DNA from 3 places in the Pseudomaricurvus sp. ABR4_320 genome. Region 3 is predicted to be linked to each of the others. Evidence: predicted binding sites of a transcription regulator. Region 3 holds the regulator's gene; each other region holds the start of a gene.
The links. The regulator sigma-54, encoded in region 3, starts transcription at its own class of promoters, with help from an activator protein. The targets are predictions, from matches to a motif close to TGGCACANNNNTTGCNNT.
Positions count from the first base shown of each region.

Region 1: a site for sigma-54 is predicted at 2,921-2,938, ahead of glnL (nitrogen regulation protein NR(II)). Genes of this name have one in related genera too.
Region 2: a site for sigma-54 is predicted at 5,007-5,024, ahead of flgB (flagellar basal body rod protein FlgB). Genes of this name have one in related genera too.

Region 1 is NZ_JBSWVF010000010.1:1,033-7,124, reverse strand. Features, by position in the region: gene thiI (tRNA uracil 4-sulfurtransferase ThiI) at 1-211, opposite strand, end outside; gene glnA (glutamate--ammonia ligase) at 632-2,038, shown strand; gene ACXAFR_RS18575 (DUF4124 domain-containing protein) at 2,254-2,772, shown strand; gene glnL (nitrogen regulation protein NR(II)) at 2,984-4,057, shown strand; gene glnG (nitrogen regulation protein NR(I)) at 4,047-5,471, shown strand.
Region 2 is NZ_JBSWVF010000004.1:155,314-161,405, forward strand. Features, by position in the region: tRNA gene ACXAFR_RS09730 (tRNA-Arg) at 1-10, opposite strand, end outside; gene ACXAFR_RS09735 (TIGR04283 family arsenosugar biosynthesis glycosyltransferase) at 175-876, shown strand; gene ACXAFR_RS09740 (flagella synthesis protein FlgN) at 914-1,435, opposite strand; gene flgM (flagellar biosynthesis anti-sigma factor FlgM) at 1,565-1,882, opposite strand; gene flgA (flagellar basal body P-ring formation chaperone FlgA) at 2,043-2,765, opposite strand; gene ACXAFR_RS09755 (chemotaxis protein CheV) at 3,016-3,981, shown strand; gene ACXAFR_RS09760 (CheR family methyltransferase) at 4,058-4,894, shown strand; gene flgB (flagellar basal body rod protein FlgB) at 5,066-5,467, shown strand; gene flgC (flagellar basal body rod protein FlgC) at 5,479-5,913, shown strand; gene ACXAFR_RS09775 (flagellar hook assembly protein FlgD) at 5,934-6,092, shown strand, end outside.
Region 3 is NZ_JBSWVF010000019.1:61,672-67,763, forward strand. Features, by position in the region: gene ACXAFR_RS23705 (KpsF/GutQ family sugar-phosphate isomerase) at 1-688, shown strand, start outside; gene kdsC (3-deoxy-manno-octulosonate-8-phosphatase KdsC) at 709-1,242, shown strand; gene lptC (LPS export ABC transporter periplasmic protein LptC) at 1,290-1,901, shown strand; gene lptA (lipopolysaccharide transport periplasmic protein LptA) at 1,879-2,454, shown strand; gene lptB (LPS export ABC transporter ATP-binding protein) at 2,463-3,188, shown strand; gene ACXAFR_RS23730 (RNA polymerase factor sigma-54) at 3,418-4,944, shown strand; gene hpf (ribosome hibernation-promoting factor, HPF/YfiA family) at 5,053-5,346, shown strand; gene ACXAFR_RS23740 (PTS sugar transporter subunit IIA) at 5,350-5,802, shown strand; gene rapZ (RNase adapter RapZ) at 5,963-6,092, shown strand, end outside.

The DNA.
Region 1 (6,092 bases), on a different contig from region 3:
ACGCCAGAATCACCTCCAATTGCTGGACCTGTTCTGGCGTTTCAGGATCGGCAAAGATATCCAGGCGATCCCATTCGCGCACAATCCGAACGTCGAAGGGTAACTCTGCGGTTAACGTCTTTAAATTCTCACGAAGCTGACGGGTAAACCGCTTACGGACCGGTGGACTTTTGATGGTAATTTCTGGAAATAACTTTACGACAAATTGCATGATGGCAGCGGAACTGATTGATCGAATTGAGCTCCATTATACGCGATAGAAGGAATAGGCTGAAAATTCGCAAAAACTTTCGACCACACCGATCGCACCAATAGTGGGCACATTTTATTTTCAGCACCACATTGGCGCCCTTCACCTATCTACTGATAGAGACCTCGCAACGATACGCGCGCCACAGTGAGCAATTATGTTGCAGAATTTCAATGGCATATTATTTGCCGGTCATGTTTCCACTCTTAGAAACGCACTGATCTCGCACAGGAGTAGAACACACACTTGCGTCGTCTCGTTAAAGAGTGAAGAATGCGAACGGACTTTTCGCCGAAACTGCCTCGAATCGATGCAGCAGACGGGAAGATTATCCTAAAAAACGTTACTTTGACTTAAGTTAGGCCATCTGGAGGCACCCGCATGTCAGAGAAAACTCTGAGTTTGATCAAAGAGAGCGAAGCCCGCTGGGTTGATTTACGCTTCACCGATACCAAAGGTAAAGAACAACACGTCACGATTCCCGCTAGAGCTGTTGACGAAGAATACTTCGAAAACGGGCAAATGTTTGACGGTTCTTCAATCTCCGGGTGGAAAGGAATCAACGAATCCGACATGATTCTCATGCCGGACGACAGCACCGCAATTCTCGACCCATTTACCGATGAGCCGACAGTAATTTTGCGTTGTGACATCATCGAGCCGTCCACCATGGAAGGCTACGATCGTGACCCCCGTTCCGTTGCCAAGCGCGCGGAAGAATATCTGAAATCTACCGGACTCGGCGACACCGCCTTCTTTGGTCCAGAACCTGAATTCTTCATCTTTGACGACATCAAGTGGGGCGCTGACATGAGCGGCTCTTTCGTCAAGATCAATTCTGAAGAAGCCGCCTGGGCTTCTGCCATGGACATCGCCGATGGCAACATGGGTCACCGCCCTCGCGTCAAAGGTGGCTACTTCCCCGTACCTCCAGTTGACTCACTGCACGACATCCGTTCTGCCATGTGTAACGCCATGGAGCAAATGGGTCTGGACGTAGAAGTACACCACCACGAAGTTGCCAACGCTGGCCAGTGTGAAATCGGTGTTTCTTTTAATACGCTCGTATCCAAGGCTGACGAAACTCAGATCCTGAAATACTGCGTTCACAACGTTGCTGCCGCTTACGGCAAAACCGCGACCTTCATGCCTAAGCCACTGGTTGGAGATAACGGTTCTGGTATGCACTGCCACCAGTCTTTCTGGAAAGATGGCGTCAACCAATTTGCTGGTGACGGCTACGCTGGGTTGTCTGAAACTGCCCTTTACTACATTGGCGGTATCATCAAGCACGCGAAAGCACTGAACGCGTTCACCAACCCAGGCACCAACTCGTACAAGCGTCTGATCCCAGGCTTTGAAGCACCGGTCATGCTGGCATACTCTGCCCGTAACCGTTCCGCGTCACTGCGTATTCCTTTCGTTTCTTCTCCGAAAGCAGTACGTGTAGAAGCGCGCTTCCCTGACCCAATCGCCAACCCATACCTGGCCTTCGCAGCATTGCTGATGGCTGGCTTGGACGGCGTCAAGAACAAGATTCACCCTGGCGATCCTGCCGATAAAGATCTTTACGACCTGCCACCTGAAGAAGCAGCTGAGATTCCACAAGTTTGTGGCTCTCTCCGCGAAGCACTGGCTTCTTTGGATGCAGACCGCGAGTTCCTGACTGCCGGCGGTGTATTCACTGACGACATGATCGATGCCTACATCGAGCTGAAGATGGAAGATGTTTACCGCGTTGAGCACACCACTCATCCGGTAGAATTCGACCTCTACTACTCTGTATAAGTCGCTCAAGCAAAGCGGGTTTCTCAACCCGCCACGCTGAAAAGGCCCCATTGGGGCCTTTTTTATTGTCGCTAAAATCTTCCTGTGTTCATAAATAAACCAACCGGGTATAGTAAGCCTGAAACATGCGCCAAGCAGTATCGGCCATTGTTAAACAGCTATACTGCACGACACCCGAAGAGACTTTATCAGAGCCAGACAGTAGAGATATGACTATGACTCGCTTACTGTTCGCCACACTGATCACCGTCAGCCTTTGCAGCGCTGCCAGTGCTCAGGTGTACAAAACCGTTAATAAAGACGGCAGTGTTACCTACAGCGACAGCCCCCAAAACGACGATTCGAAACCCGTTGAACTGGAGCCGCTCAACACCCAGCCCGCGATCGCACCACAAAACCAGTCAAAAATAACTCCCAGCCAGAAACAACCGCTAGAAGAATCCCTGCAAATTCAGATCGTTGATCCCCGAGACGGAGCAACCGTCCCGCCGGGACAAAGAGATCTCCTGGTTTCCGTGGGCCTTAGTGATCCACTACCCAATGGCTATCTCATTCAGGTATTGCTGGATGGCAAACCCGCCAGCCCCCCAAGCCAGGAAACCGATGTCGCAATCGGCAACCTCGTTCGCGGCGAACACACCATCAGCGCGGTATTGGTCGACAGCAATCGTAAAGTCGCTATCCAGTCAAAACCCGTCACGGTTTTCGTGCAACGCGCCAGCATCGCCAACTGACAGGCTTGCGTAAAACCCCGCCCCGCTCCCGACTTTCTATAGACAAGCCTTCGCTCACGCACTACTTTAGCGCGTAAAAGTCGGGCAGATTTCTACTATAAATGCCAAAAACCGCTGAAATCACCGAATTAGGGCGAGTGCGCCCTATTGGTTCGCTTTTTGCTGAATTAGCAGCCAGATTTCAATAAGTCGATAAAACGTCCGAGACTTAATGGTGATAGAACATCAATTTAAATCCGTATTTGATCACTTAAACATCTCTCTGGTTGTTATCGACCGGGCCTTACAGATCAAGTATCTGAACCCTGCCGCAGAGATGTTGTTGGCGATCAGTGGCGCCCAGGCGATCGATAAGCCATTCCTCAAACACTATCGTGAGGACGGGACACCAGAAGAGGTGATCCTGCAGGCGGCCGCGAATCACTCGCAGTTCACAAAGAGACGCGCCAACTGGCATTTGCACAACGGCCAGAAGTTTACCGTTGACTACAGCGTAACCCCGCTTCCCGACGCCGACCTGTTGATCATAGAGATATTGCCTCTGGATCATATTTTGCGCATCAGTCGCGAAGAAACGCTGATCTCCTCTCAAGAAACCACACGCAATCTGGTTCGCAGCCTCGCTCACGAAATCAAAAATCCGCTGGGCGGAATTCGTGGCGCAGCCCAGCTGCTGGCTCGAGAACTGCCAGACCCAACGCTGGAAGAGTTCACCCAAGTCATCATTGAAGAAACCGACCGACTGCGCAATTTGGTCGACCGCATGCTGGGTCCGCGGCAGTTGCCGCAATTTGAACGCATTAATGTGCATGAAATCGTCGAGCATGTAGCCAAAGTGATGATCGCGGAATGCGGACTCGACATCTCCATTCAACGGGACTACGACCCCAGTATTCCTGATGTCGATGCCGATCGTGAGTTTATGGTCCAGGCACTTTTAAACATCACCCGAAATGCCATGCAAGCGCTGCTGGAATCCGGGTTGAACCAACAGAACACCATAACCTTGCGCACACGCATTAAGCGTCAGCTGACCATCAGCCATCACTACTACCATCTGGTTTGCCGCATCGACGTCGAAGACAATGGCCCCGGCATTCCAGAAGATATTCTCAACGATATTTTTTATCCGATGATATCCGGCCGCGCGCTGGGAACTGGCCTAGGACTCGCCATCTCTCAAAATATCATCAATCAACACCACGGCCTGATCGAATGCGAAAGCCACCCTGGCCAAACCATTTTTTCTATCTTCTTGCCTTTGGAACAAAGCAATGCCGCCTAACAACGTATGGATTATTGACGACGATCGCTCTATTCGCTGGGTACTGGAAAGAGCCCTGCAACAAGAGGGAATCAACTGCACCGCTTTCGAAAACGGGGATAGAGCCCTAAGCGCACTCAAAAACGATCGCCCCAATGCCGTCATTACCGACGTGCGCATGCCGGGCACTGACGGCCTGGCACTGCTGAAGATCTTCGCAGAAGAAGCGCCGGGACTGCCGATCATTATCATGACCGCCCACTCGGATCTCGACAGTGCTGTGTCAGCCTACCAAGGCGGCGCATTCGAATATCTTCCGAAACCCTTTGATGTCGACGAAGCCGTCGCCGTTATCAAACGCGGCCTCGCTCATGCCAATGAAGAGCAACGCGAAAGCGAGCCTCCCGTCCCCGAAGTTGGCGCCGAAATCATTGGTGAAGCCCCTGCCATGCAGGAAGTCTTTCGCGCCATTGGTCGCCTGTCGCAATCCAACATAACGGTATTGATAAACGGCGAATCCGGAACGGGTAAAGAGCTGGTCGCCAGAGCCTTACACCGCCACAGCCCACGCCGCAACAATACGTTTATCGCATTGAACATGGCCGCGATTCCAAGAGACCTGATCGAATCAGAACTCTTCGGTCACGAAAAAGGCGCTTTTACCGGCGCTGGCGGGCAGCGCCAGGGGCGCTTTGAACAAGCCAATGGCGGCACCCTGTTTCTCGACGAAATCGGAGACATGCCCGCGGAAACACAAACGCGATTATTGCGAGTACTGGCCGATGGTGAATTCTATCGCGTAGGCGGCCATACCGCGGTAAAAGTGGACGTTCGAATTATCGCGGCAACCCACCAAAACCTGGAAACGCTGGTTGAACAAAATCGCTTCCGCGAGGATCTCTTCCACCGCCTGAATGTTATTCGAATTCACATTCCGAAGCTGTCGGATCGCCGCGAAGACATTCCAAAGCTCGCCCAGTATTTCTTCCTGAAAGCCGCCCGCGAACTGGAAGTTGAACCCAAAATTCTACTGCAGGATACCGAAAACTACCTCTGCAATTTGAACTGGCCAGGCAACGTTCGCCAGCTCGAAAACACCTGCCGCTGGATCACCGTAATGGCGTCTGGACGAGAGGTTCACCTCGAGGACCTGCCGCCGGAATTGATGGACAGCAAGCCCGAAGACAGCCCTTCCGGCGACTGGGAAAAAGCACTTCGCCACTGGGCGGATCAATCCCTTGCCAGGGGCCAAAAGGACATCCTTTCGGTCGCCGTACCGACTTTTGAAAAAGCACTGATAGAAACCGCACTAAAACACACGGCCGGCCGCAAGCGCGATGCCGCGAACCTCTTGGGCTGGGGGCGCAATACACTGACCCGCAAGCTCAAAGAATTGGGCATGGCCGATGACGGCGATGGCGACGGGAACGACTAGAGTTCCGCCCCACCATCAACAGAACGCCAATTCAGATTAGAGTCCTACTGAACGATGATCCCGGATAGCGGCTAACGCGGCTTCCGGGATTATTGCGTTATGGGGTATTGCGTCGGATCCTCTCCGGGAGCCTGATAGCGCTTCTTAGCGTTACGCCAGTACCCTGGACGCTGTTGAAACACAGTCAATGAAATACGACGAAAACTCGTGAAGCGACAATCTAACAACAATCACTGAACGCAATCCCGATTGTAGGCACTGTCTTTGCCGACCCACCACCTATCCGCAACCATAGCCCCTCCTCTCTATGGCGATGAAGTCGCTACTGGCACAATCAGCACCTACGAAACACGACAATATTTCTAAATAAAGCGCTCTTAGCAATCGACAACAATATTTACCCGAGTACGCGAAAGAAACATCTCTTTTTCTTAACTATCTTTGGAATGCGCTCACTACTTATTAGGGTGTCTCTCAAAAAATTTGAATTTTCTTACAACACAGCGGTCTATCATCGCCGGAATGTTACAATTCCATTCACGTGTTTTTTTATTTAAGAACCGCGCGTACAATGCGCGAAATTTAAAGCCCCGGCACAAAAATAAAGACAAGAAAAACAAA
Region 2 (6,092 bases), on a different contig from region 3:
CTACGGGGACAGGGCGCGCAGAGTATAACAGCTCTCTTCGCTGGCGGAAAATTCAATGACAATGCCGTTCACTGGATGCATAAGACGGTGCTTTAGACGCGTCTTTACGTCAACATGTTAAGATTGCCGCCCTACCATGAAATACCAATAGGGCTCGTCAACTTAAGGTGTGTAGTGTCTCAACAAATAAAGCCGGTGACCCCGACGGTCAGTGTGATAATACCCGTTTTTAACGAAGCGGATGTCATCAAAGACGCCTTGTTGACGTTGCAAGCAGAGCGTTCTCAAGGATTAGAAATTATTGTGGTCGATGGTGGTAGCAGTGACTCGACGGCCGAACAAGCGAAGACATTGGCGGATAAAATCATCACAAGTGCGCCCGGACGCGCGCGTCAAATGAACGCTGGGGCGTCTCTTGCCCAGGGGGATTGGCTGGCATTTTTGCATGTGGATACCCGCCTCGATGAAAATTTGACGGGCGTATTAGGATCATTACCCTCGGGTTGGGGGTTCTTTCGCCCGCGTTTGAGCGGCCGTCATCCGATGTTTCGCGTCATTGAATTCTGCATGGCCTGGCGGTCGCGACTTAGCTCTGTAGGTACGGGGGATCAATTGCTGTTTTTCCATCGTGATTGCTGGGCACAGCTAGGTGGGTTTACTGACATCCCTCTGATGGAAGACATCGACATTTGTAAACGAGCCCGGCGCATCATGCGGCCCTGCTGTCGTCAGGAGCGTGTGGTGACCTCGAGTCGCCGCTGGGAGCAACAGGGTATCGTTAAAACGATCCTATTGATGTGGCGCTTGAGATTGGCTTTCTGGTTGGGGGTATCACCAAGTAGGCTACACAGGTCTTATCGAACCAACGTTCGCTAAGAGCCTGTGAATCTTAACGTGCAGTTCGCAAGACCGATCAGACTTTAATAAAGTTGTGGCTGGCGTTTTGTTTGTGGGCGCTGCCGGTTGAATTGTAAAGGCGAGGTGTCTCGACGGTTTGTCCGCGAACCAGCGTCATCAGTTGACGCAAGGTACGTTGGCCTCGGGCGATAATTTTGCCATTGATTTCATTTTGGCGCTGGCAGTCGTTGAGCGTTGAAACGAAGTCATTCCACAATTCGGGAAGTGTGGTTGCGTCGACGTCTTCCAAAAGCTGTTGCCAAGCGGCTTGGGATTCTTCCGCGTCGCCCCCAGGCTGCTTGATTCTGCCCAGCTGTACCAAGAGTTGAGTCCTGGCCTTTGAGCCCTGTTCAAGGGCCGTCATCAGACGCTGCTTTTCTGCGATTACCTGTAAGATAATCTGTTCGTCGCGCTGGTTGAGTGACTCAAATTCTCGCCCTAAGAGCTCCAAAAGTTTTACCGCAGTTTGCAAGTCTCGTTTGATCGCATCAGCCAGGCGATCGGGGGCGGGGAGTTTTACGTTGCCGTTAGCAGCCATCAGTGTAACCTTCAAGTCAGGCGAGCGAAGCTTTTTCGCTGGTGGCCTAAGTATAGACCAGCTTTGGAATCCCAGCTGGCAACGCCCATTTGATTAGGCGTTTGATGATGGGCAGCCACCAGTAATGTCTTAAAACCAATCGTCTTTGGCGATCATGTTGCTGGCGATCTTATCGGCATCCAGATTGTAGCTGCCGTCCGCCAGTGCTTGCTTAATCTGAGCGACTTTTGCGCTATCCACGTCGCTGGACTCGCGAATCTGCGACTCCAATTTGTTCAATGTTTGGGCGCGATTACTGAGCGAAACATCACTCTGATCGCCAGATTTGCTCTGTGAAGAAGAGGGCGCTGACTCGGTATTGTGGATAACAGGTTTGCTGTTACGCGCATCAATCCGGCTGTTGCCGCTTCCGCCAGAGGGAATATTGTTTCCAGAATCTATAACCATGACTCTTGTTTCCCGAAAGTTGGGCTGCAAAGTATCGCTCTGAAGCCGTATGTAAGCCGCATTTTCCATAAGATCAGTGGCTCTCCCTAAGAGTAGCGGCCGGGTTTTTAAAAACTTTAACGTATTTTAGCGGTTTTTTTACTACCGTCGAAAACCTGTGCTATAGAGGGACTTCCACCTGTCCCGGACCGACGATAAAACCGCGAACCACGCGCTCTGAGCGCAGATTCTGCACGTCGATCTGATCGCCAACACTGCCTTTATTCATGGCAATCCCCGATGTCACGACGCTCATAGAGCCACTTTTTGCCCGAATTTGTATCTGGTCACCCTTGTTGACGGCCAGAGGAGCAATGACTTGAGAACTGCGGATGATCTCTCCGGCGCGAATTGAGCGTTTCGCTGCCATACCAACGACGCTTTCGGCGCTACTGTAGCTGCTCGTACCCATGGCAGAAATAGCGCGACGTTGGGTTTCGACGTCGCGTGCCGTAATGGTATCCCCTCTGGGGATGGCGTTGACGGCGACCGCGACCAGGCGCCGACGTGAGACATCCGCGGTCACATAGAAAGACCAGCCGGCGGCAAGCTCACAGGATACCTTTACCGTAACGTTGGATGCGTTCCGAGCTCTGCCATGCAAGCTGTACGTCAAAGGACTGTCACATTGCTGCAAACGCAGCCGCGGATCCGGAGTGTTGACGGATATACTGAGCTCATCGTCCGGAGCCTGTGCGGACAGGATATCTTCGAGAAAAGCCGTAGTTTCATCGCCGATTCGCTGCAGGTATGCCTGGTTAGATTCTGTCGCCTCGCTGTTCAGTGCGAAAAGTCCCAAAGCGCAGGCAAATAGGGGATAAATTTTTAAAAGTTTTCTCTTCATGACCTATGCTTTATGAAGTAGGACAGAGTAAAAAAAGCCAAAAGATTTTTTCCTTGCCGCCGCTAATAACCAACAGATAGTCGTTGTTGTCGTGTGGCTAATGTTTCTGACGGCGGCTTTTACCTGTGTCAGACAATCCTGGCGTAGTGGCAATTCTCTGGCGCTTTCCGACGTATTCGGAAGTGGTATCTCCTAAAAAGCAATAGCTATGCCAGCGGATTTTTGACGGATGAGAGTGTGAGGAATATAAATGGCGGGTGTATTAGACACAGTCAATCAGAGGACGCAGCTGGTCGGTCAAAACCGGTTGGAGCTGTTACTGTTCCGTCTGGCCAGTGATCAGCTCTACGGCATCAACGTCTTTAAGGTAAAAGAGGTGCTGCAGTGCCCTCCATTAAACGAGATTCCCCAGCGCAATCCAGTTGTCCGAGGTGTTGCGCATATTCGAGGGTCTACGGTTTCCATACTTGATATGAGTCAGGCGACAGGCAATACGCCGCTGGAAAACATTCAGGATTGCTTTGTCATCATTACGGAATACAACCGTTGTACTCAGGGCTTCCTTGTTAGAGGTGTCGAGCGAATCGTCAACATGAACTGGGGTGACATCCATCCACCACCAAAGGGATCGGGCAAAGAGAGCTATTTGACTGCCGTGACGCAAGTTGAAAGTCGACTCGTGGAAATTATCGATGTTGAAAAAATTCTTGCCGAGGTCGCGCCGCCACGGGAAGAGGTGAGTGCGGGCGTTATTGAGGATGGCATCGCCGAGCGCGTTATCGAGCGTCACATTCTCATTGCTGACGATTCGACCATTGCCCGCAAGCAGGTGCAGCGGGTTGTGGAGTCCATGGGTATCAAAACGACGCTTAAAAAAGATGGTCGCGAAGCGTTGACCTTTCTCGAGCAAATGGTCGCAGATGGTAAGAATCCCATGGAGGAACTTATCATGGTGATTTCTGACATCGAAATGCCGGAAATGGACGGCTATACGTTTACATCGGAAGTGCGAGATAACCCTGCGCTGAAAGATCTCTATATTGTTTTACATACGTCCCTCAGCGGCGTTTTTAATGAGGCGATGGTGCGTAAAGTCGGTGCTAATAACTTCTTAGCTAAGTTTAATCCCGATGAGCTCGCTCAGCGCGTCAATAGCCGAATTAAAGACATCACTGGAGAAGATGTACTGCCCCCCGATGAAGTGGCGGACAGCTAATGGCAGCAACAGGAGCGGTTATTTCCATGAGGGACAAGGCTAACAAGGTATCTCGAAACAGGCTAAGAGGTTTGGCTTGAACGCGGGAGATTTTAATTGTTTCAGGGATTTTCTCTATCGCAACAGTGGCATTTCTCTGGCGCTCAACAAGCAATACCTCGTCGACATTCGTTTGCGGCGTTTGATGCAGGAGCACGGCACCGCCGATCTTGCTGCTCTGGTTCGAAAAATTGAGCTTCCACAAAATGCGTCGCTGAAGAGGGAAGTCATCGACGCGATGACAACCAACGAAACCTTCTGGTTTCGTGATGGTTACCCCTTTGAGTATCTCCAGCGCACCTATGTTCCCGAATTGCTAAAAGCGCCAGCACGGGAGCCCATTCGTATTTGGTCTGCTGCCTGTTCAACCGGACAGGAGGCGTATTCGATCAGCATGCTTAGCGATATATGCTCGCGACAATTTGGTGGCAGTCGTGCGCGGGATATTCGAATTGTCGGGACAGATATTTCCTCCCGGGTGTTGGCAGAGGCCAGAGAAGGGGTTTACGACTACAACGCAGTCGCGCGCGGATTGCCGGCCGGGTATTTGGACACGTATTTTGATGTTCTACAACCGCAACGCTATTGGCGCATCAAATCCAATATCGCCGCGCGGGTCGACTTTCGCTCACTGAACTTGTTGGATTCTTTTGCCAGCATGGGGCGGTTTCACGTGATCTTCTGTCGCAATGTGCTGATTTATTTCGATGCCGATACCAAAAACAGTGTTATCAAAAAGTTTCATCAGGCGCTCTACCCGGATGGCTTACTCTTTCTTGGTGCTTCGGAAAATGTTTCCGGTTTAAGTGATCATTTTGAAATGGTCAATGCCAACCCCGGCATTGCGTATCGTCCTATCCCCAGATCTTTTTAAGCGACACGGGTTTGCCGCCAAAGCGGTAATGCCTTGCCCGTTCTTGCCGTTGCTGTTCGTGACTGAAATAAAAAGTCTAATAAAATCATTAGGATAAAAATAAATATAAGCGTGGCACAGGGATTGCTGTAAGCCTGAAAGACAAAGAATTTGCACGTCAGGTATTCGATTATGGCAATCACTTTTGACTCAGCGCTGGGCATTCACGACGACGCTTTAAAGTTTCGTAGTCAGCGCTCTTCCGTATTGGCGAACAATCTTGCCAATTTGGATACCCCGAATTACAAGGCTCGAGATATCGATTTTCAGGCGGCGTTAAAGCGCGCTGAAGAAGAGACGCAACGCATGAAACTCGCCACAACTGACGGTGCGCACATCGAGAAAGCGGGCTTAGCCGATATGGATGACAGCCTGCTGTATCGCACGCCTACCCAACCCAGCATTGATGGCAACACCGTGGAAGAGCATGTTGAGCATGCCAAATTCATGGAAAACACCCTCGATTTCCAATCGTCTTTCACCTTTCTGAACAGCAAGTTTAAAGGTCTGAATACCGCGTTGCGCGGCGAATAAGGAGACGCATCATGCCACTCGCCAATGTATTTGATATCGCAGGATCAGGAATGAACGCTCAGAGCGTTCGTTTGAATACCACCGCCAGTAATATGGCCAACGCACAATCTGCCAGTTCCAGTACAGATGAAGTGTATCGCGCTCGCCATCCGGTATTTAAGGCTGTTTATGAAGGCGCAATGAATCTTGATGCCAAAGACGTTGCCGTACAATCGCAAGCCGGCGTAGGTGTGATGGGGATTGTCGAGAGTGATGCGCCCTTGCAAGCACGCTACGAGCCCTATCATCCGGAAGCCAATGAAGAAGGCTACGTCTATTACCCCAATGTTAATGTAGTGGAAGAAATGGCCAATATGATTTCTGCTTCCCGGTCGTTTCAAACCAACGTGGAAGTGATGAACTCGGCAAAGCTGATGGTGCAGAAAGCGCTGACGCTCGGTCAATAAATTGTTAAAGGTGATTGGCGATGGACGTTGTCAGTAACGAAATCTCCAGTGTTCTGGAGCAGTACACCAGAACAGAAGAAGCTGAAACTACCGGCAGTAACGAGCTGGGCAAGGATGAGTTTCTGCAGCTGCTTGTGACGCAGATGGAGAATCAGAATCCACTTGAGCCGCAGGACAAC
Region 3 (6,092 bases):
CGCAATTTCCTATTCTGGCACGTCGGCCGAAGTCGTCACTTTGTTGCCTCTGCTAAAACGCTTGGGAATTCCTCTTATCAGTATGGCTGGAAAATCCGAATCAGCACTGGCCAGTGCTGCAGATGTTCACCTGGACATTAGCGTGGCGAGTGAAGCCTGCCCGCTTAACCTGGCCCCAACGACCAGCACCACTGCCACTCTCGTGATGGGAGACGCCCTCGCCATCGCGCTATTGGAGGCGCGCGGATTCACCGCTGAAGACTTTGCCTTTTCTCACCCGGGAGGCGCATTGGGTCGTAAACTTCTGCTAAAAGTGGAAGATATCATGCACAAAGATGGCGAAGTTCCGCGAGTAGAAGAAAACGCTCCCCTGTCCAAAGCGCTGCTTGAAATGACGGAAAAGGGTTTCGGAATGACAACGATTGTGGACACAAACAATCGCCTGCTCGGGGTATTTACCGACGGTGACTTGCGTCGCAGTATAGACCAGGGCATTGACCTCGGTAGCGCCACAATGGCCGAGGTAATGTCTGCCAATCCCAAGACGGTTAGCGCCAACATGTTGGCAGCTGAGGCTCTGGGCATCATGGAAGAGCGAAAGATTACCGCATTAATTGTCAAAAATGACGACCATCAGACCGTTGGTGTTGTCCATATGCATGACATATTGCGCGCCGGCGTCATTTAAAGAAAGAGCAGATAGCCCCTATGTATCAATTTCCCAAAGACGTTTTGCAGCTGGCAAAGCCGATTAAAATGCTGTTGCTGGACGTCGACGGTGTCCTCACCGACGGCAGACTATACTTCGGCAACGATGGCTCAGAGTTAAAAGCCTTTAACACCCTGGATGGGCATGGCATTAAAATGCTGCAGAAGTCAGGAGTCAAAGTCGGCATCATCACCGGCAGAACCAGTCAACTTGTCGAACGGCGCGCCAGCGATTTGAACATTTCAGTTCTTGTTCAGGGTCGCGAAGATAAATTAACGGCACTCAACGAAATTCTGACGGAGCACCCTTGTGAGATGCAGGAAATCGCGTACATGGGAGACGACTATCCAGACCTTGCCGTTATCAAACGAGTGGGGCTCGGCATGACGGTCGCTGACGCACTCCCGGCACTGGTCCAACACAGCCAATGGCAGAGCCATCGCGCAGGCGGCCAGGGCGCCGTTCGAGAAGCCTGTGATCTGATTATGATCGCTCAGGGAAGCTACGACTCAGCCCTGGCTAAATATTTATGAGCGCAGATAACAAAATCCGCTAAACCATCGAGCATGCCAAACTCATTGTGAACATCCGCCACCTGCCAAAGTTTTTTTTCCCACTGCTAGTCTTTTTGCTAGCAGCGCTATTTGTGTTGCTGTGGGACTCGCCTCCTGAGTCTTTGTTTACGACAGATCAACCGACGGAAAAGCAACTTGAGGCATTCCCTGACGCAATTTTGGAGGACGCGACAAGCCGCCGTTTCGATGAATCCGGCCGACTGCACAGCCTCTTAATTGCGCAGCAAATTGACCATTATGATGCCGCTTCCAGCCCTCGCCCCGGCGAAACGCTAATCGTATTTCAAACCCCAGACCTGACCCTTTACAGCCAGGACCAACCGCCTTGGCACTTGACCGCAGATACCGGTGAATCCACCAAAAACAATGAACAAATCAATCTGTCTGGCCAGGTACACTTGTGGAAAAATTTAGCCGACGGGGGTGTCAGCGAGTTACACAGTCCACGCATGACCGTTTTACCCACCCCTCAAATCGCTAAGACCGATGCAGCGGTCGATATTCAATCTCCCGGCAACCGCACCACAGCTGTCGGCATGGAAGCGTACCTGCAGCAAGATGTACTTCGGCTTTTGAATACCGTTAGAGGAATCCATGAAGTTCAGACCACCCCTTAAGGGAATGCGACGCTCTGCTCCTGCGCTCTGCACCATTGCGCTGTTGCTCCCCTTTTCTCCGCCAAGCCTAGCTCTGGAAAGCGACAGCAGCCAACCGATTCATATTGAATCGGATGCCGCTGAGCGCGACGAACGCAACGGCATCACGACCTATTCTGGCGACGTGACCATGACCCAGGGAACGCTACAGATTTTGGCCGATAAGGTTGTCATAAAGAGCAACGGCCAGGACGTCGAAAAAGTGACAGCAACCGGCGATCTGGCTCAGTATCAACAGCAGCCTGCAGAAGATAAAGGGCTAATAACCGCAAAGGGAAAAACCATCGAGTATTTTCTTAGCGAAGAGAAATTGCGCATTTCAGAAAGCGCCTCCGTCGAACAGAGTGACGGCTCATTGCTCACCGGAAAAGTCATTCGATACGACCTTAAGACAGAGGTATTGCGTGCAGACTCACGCGACGCAGAATCGACTCAGACCTCGGGCGACCGCATTCGCATGGTAATCCCCCCCAAACAAGCCACACCAACCACATCCGACGAAACCAGCAACTGACAGATTTCATGGCAAAATTAAACGCACTTCACCTCGCCAAAAGTTACCGCAAGCGTGCCGTCGTTCGCGACGTCAGCCTCGAAGTCAACAGCGGCCAGATCGTTGGACTTCTCGGCCCCAATGGCGCTGGCAAAACAACCTGCTTTTATATGATTGCCGGGTTAATTAATGCCGATCACGGCAAGATCATTATCAACGAGAAAGACATAACGCCCCTATCCATGCATGGTCGGGCCCGCGCGGGGATCGGCTATCTGCCGCAGGAAGCCTCTGTCTTCCGCAAACTGAGCGTCACCGATAACATTCTCGCGATACTGCAAACCCGTAAAGACCTCAAGCGCCAGCAACAGCAGGAAAAGCTCGATCAACTTCTCAACGAATTTCATATTACCCACATTGCCTCGAGCCCGGGTATGGCACTTTCCGGCGGTGAGCGCCGACGAGTCGAAATCGCCCGCGCACTGGCGACAGATCCACAATTTATCCTGCTGGACGAACCCTTCGCCGGAGTCGACCCCATTTCGGTAAGCGATATCAAACATATTATTCAGCACTTGAAAAAGCGCGGGATCGGCGTATTAATTACCGACCACAACGTGAGAGAAACGCTGGATATCTGCGAACACGCTTATATCGTTAGTGAAGGCAACATCATTGCCGAAGGCGATTCTGCCAGCGTTCTGGCCAATGAGACTGTTAAAGAAGTTTACCTCGGTCATCAATTCAGACTATAGTAACCAGAGCTGAAAACCCCGCCACACTTCTCCCCAAATTAATATTTTCAAGCGCCAAAAAACAGGCATATTTCTTGCTTGTCAAAATGTTTCAACTCGGTTACTCTTGATTTAAAGCTCAGAAACTCGCTCGGCTTGTTGCTCAGCCGGTTTTCTCTTGCGGCCACACGGTATTTCAAATTCCGCATCGCGGTCTCTCACTGCGGCGGTATCGGTAATCGACGTAGATATGAAACAATCGTTACAGCTTAAACTTGGTCAACAGCTGACCATGACCCCTCAACTGCAACAGGCAATCCGGTTGTTGCAGCTATCCACTCTCGATCTTCAGGCAGAAATCCAGGAAGCTCTCGACTCCAACCCGATGCTGGAAATATCCGACGAAGACGTCGACAGCGGTGGACAGGAGCAAAACAGCAAAGACGGCGACGATAAAAACAGTTCGACAGAAACCTCAAACTCTGAGGCTTCCAGTGCTGAAGAGACGACCAACTACAACGAAAACGAGACAGATACCGCCAACGCAGAAGGCGACTGGAACGAATCCATACCTGAAGATCTGCCCGTCGACACCAGCTGGGACGATGTCTACCAAGCTGGTCCTACCGGTACCGGCCTCGCCTCTCCCGAGCAGGAAGACAGTGATTTTGAGTCCCGTCGCGGAACAGACGAAAGTCTCCAACAGCATTTGAACTGGCAGCTGAATCTGACCCCCATGTCCGATCGAGATCAGATCATTGCCATGGCCATCATTGACGCCGTTCAAGACAACGGAATTCTCAGCATTACAGTCGATGAAATTTTCCAGGGGCTGGAATCTGAACTGGAGGAGCTCGAACTCGACGAAGTCGTGGCCGTTTTACATCGAATTCAGCAATTCGACCCCCCAGGCGTTGCCGGCCAAGACCTGAGTGACTGCCTGTTGATACAGCTCAATCAACTGCCTGACTGCCCCGCCCTCAAAGATGCTAAGCTCATCGTAAAAGAACATTTGGCGCTACTGGGCAACCGGGATTACAAGCAGTTGATGCGCAAGACCAAACTTAAAGAATTTCAATTGCGGGATGCAATCCTGCTGATCCAGAGCCTGAACCCGAGGCCTGGAGATCAAATTAACATCGGTGAAACCGAATATGTCGTACCCGATGTTTTCGTCACCAAACAAAATGATCGCTGGACGGTTAACCTTAATCCTGAAATTGCGCCTAAAATTAGAATTAACGACACCTACGCTGCCATGGTGAAACGCGCCGACAGCAGCACGGACAATAATTTTTTACGCGACAATTTGCAGGAAGCCCGCTGGTTTTTGAAAAGTCTTCAGAGTCGTAACGAAACCCTACTCAAAGTAGCCACCTGTATTGTCGAAAAACAGCGTGCGTTTCTTGATCATGGGGCAGAAGCGATGAAACCTCTGGTACTGCACGATGTCGCAGAAGTTGTCGGCATGCACGAATCCACAATTTCCAGGGTGACAACGCAAAAATATATGCATACCCCTCAGGGCATTTTCGAACTCAAGTACTTCTTCTCCAGCCACGTCAGTACGGAATCCGGCGGTGAGTGCTCTTCAACGGCTATTCGCGCCATTATCAAGAAACTCATCGCTGCAGAAAATCCGCAAAAACCACTGAGTGACAGCAAAATTACAAGTCTACTGGCGGACCAGGGTATTCAGGTTGCCCGACGCACTATCGCCAAATATCGCGAATCTCTCAACATTCCGCCATCAAATGAACGTAAAAGACTCCTATAACATCGATTTTCAAGACCCTGTTTTGGGTCTGAATGCAGAGAAGTCCAGCACCAACCGACTTCTCCACCAGCCAACAGCGCTGGTCTACACACAAAAGAGGAGCAATCTATGCAAATCAACATAAGTGGACATCACATCGATCTTACTCCAGCGATAAAAGACTATGTAACCAACAAGCTGGATCGACTCGAACGTCATCATGATCGAATAACCAGTACCAATGTGATCCTGTCTGTTGATAAACTACGCCAGAAGGCAGAGGCGTCTGTCCACGTGAGTGGAAAAGACTTCTATGCCGATTGCGAATCAGAGGACTTATACGCGGCGATCGATATGCTGGCTGACAAACTGGATCGGCAACTGTTAAAGCATAAAGAGAAGCTGAAAAATCATCATCGTTGAGATATGCAGCTTAAAAACATTCTCACTCAACACCGCTGTGCCTGCGGTGTTGAGTCTCTTAGTAAAAAACGCACCCTGCAGATTCTGTCGGAACTTATCGCTGAAGATCTTCCCGATCTCAGTGCTGACGACATTTTCACCAGCATGACAGCTCGCGAAAGGCTGGGGTCTACAGGTATTGGTAATGGTATTGCCATCCCGCACTGTCGGGTGAAAACCTGTTCCAATACGGTTGGTGCCTTGCTGCACCTGGAAAAAGGTATCGACTTTGATGCCATCGACGAAAAACCCGTTGATCTGGTTTTCGCTCTTCTGGTACCCGATGAGGCCCACGATGCTCACTTGCAAACACTTGCCAGCCTAGTTGAGCGACTGAACGACAATGGTTATCTAAACTCACTGCGCGCCGCACCCGATTGCGAAACCCTCTACTCAGCCGCTATCAGCCTGGATTAAATCAGTCCATTTTCCAGGCGATCACGTAGGTCTACGCATAAGCGAGCATCTGAACCTGAAACAAATTACACCGCCGTGAGATTCTTATCCATTGCGCCGTGATGAGCCCGGGTTTTCAAGGTAAACTAAAAGAACATCCTTTCAGCAGCGGGAGGCAACTATGCGTCTGGTGGTGATTAGCGGGCGTTCCGGTTCCGGCAAGAGTACTGCACTACACGTTTTAGAAGACGCAGGATTTAATTGCATCGACAATCTGCCTGCGTCCCTGTTACCCGCGTTAGCCAGCCAAC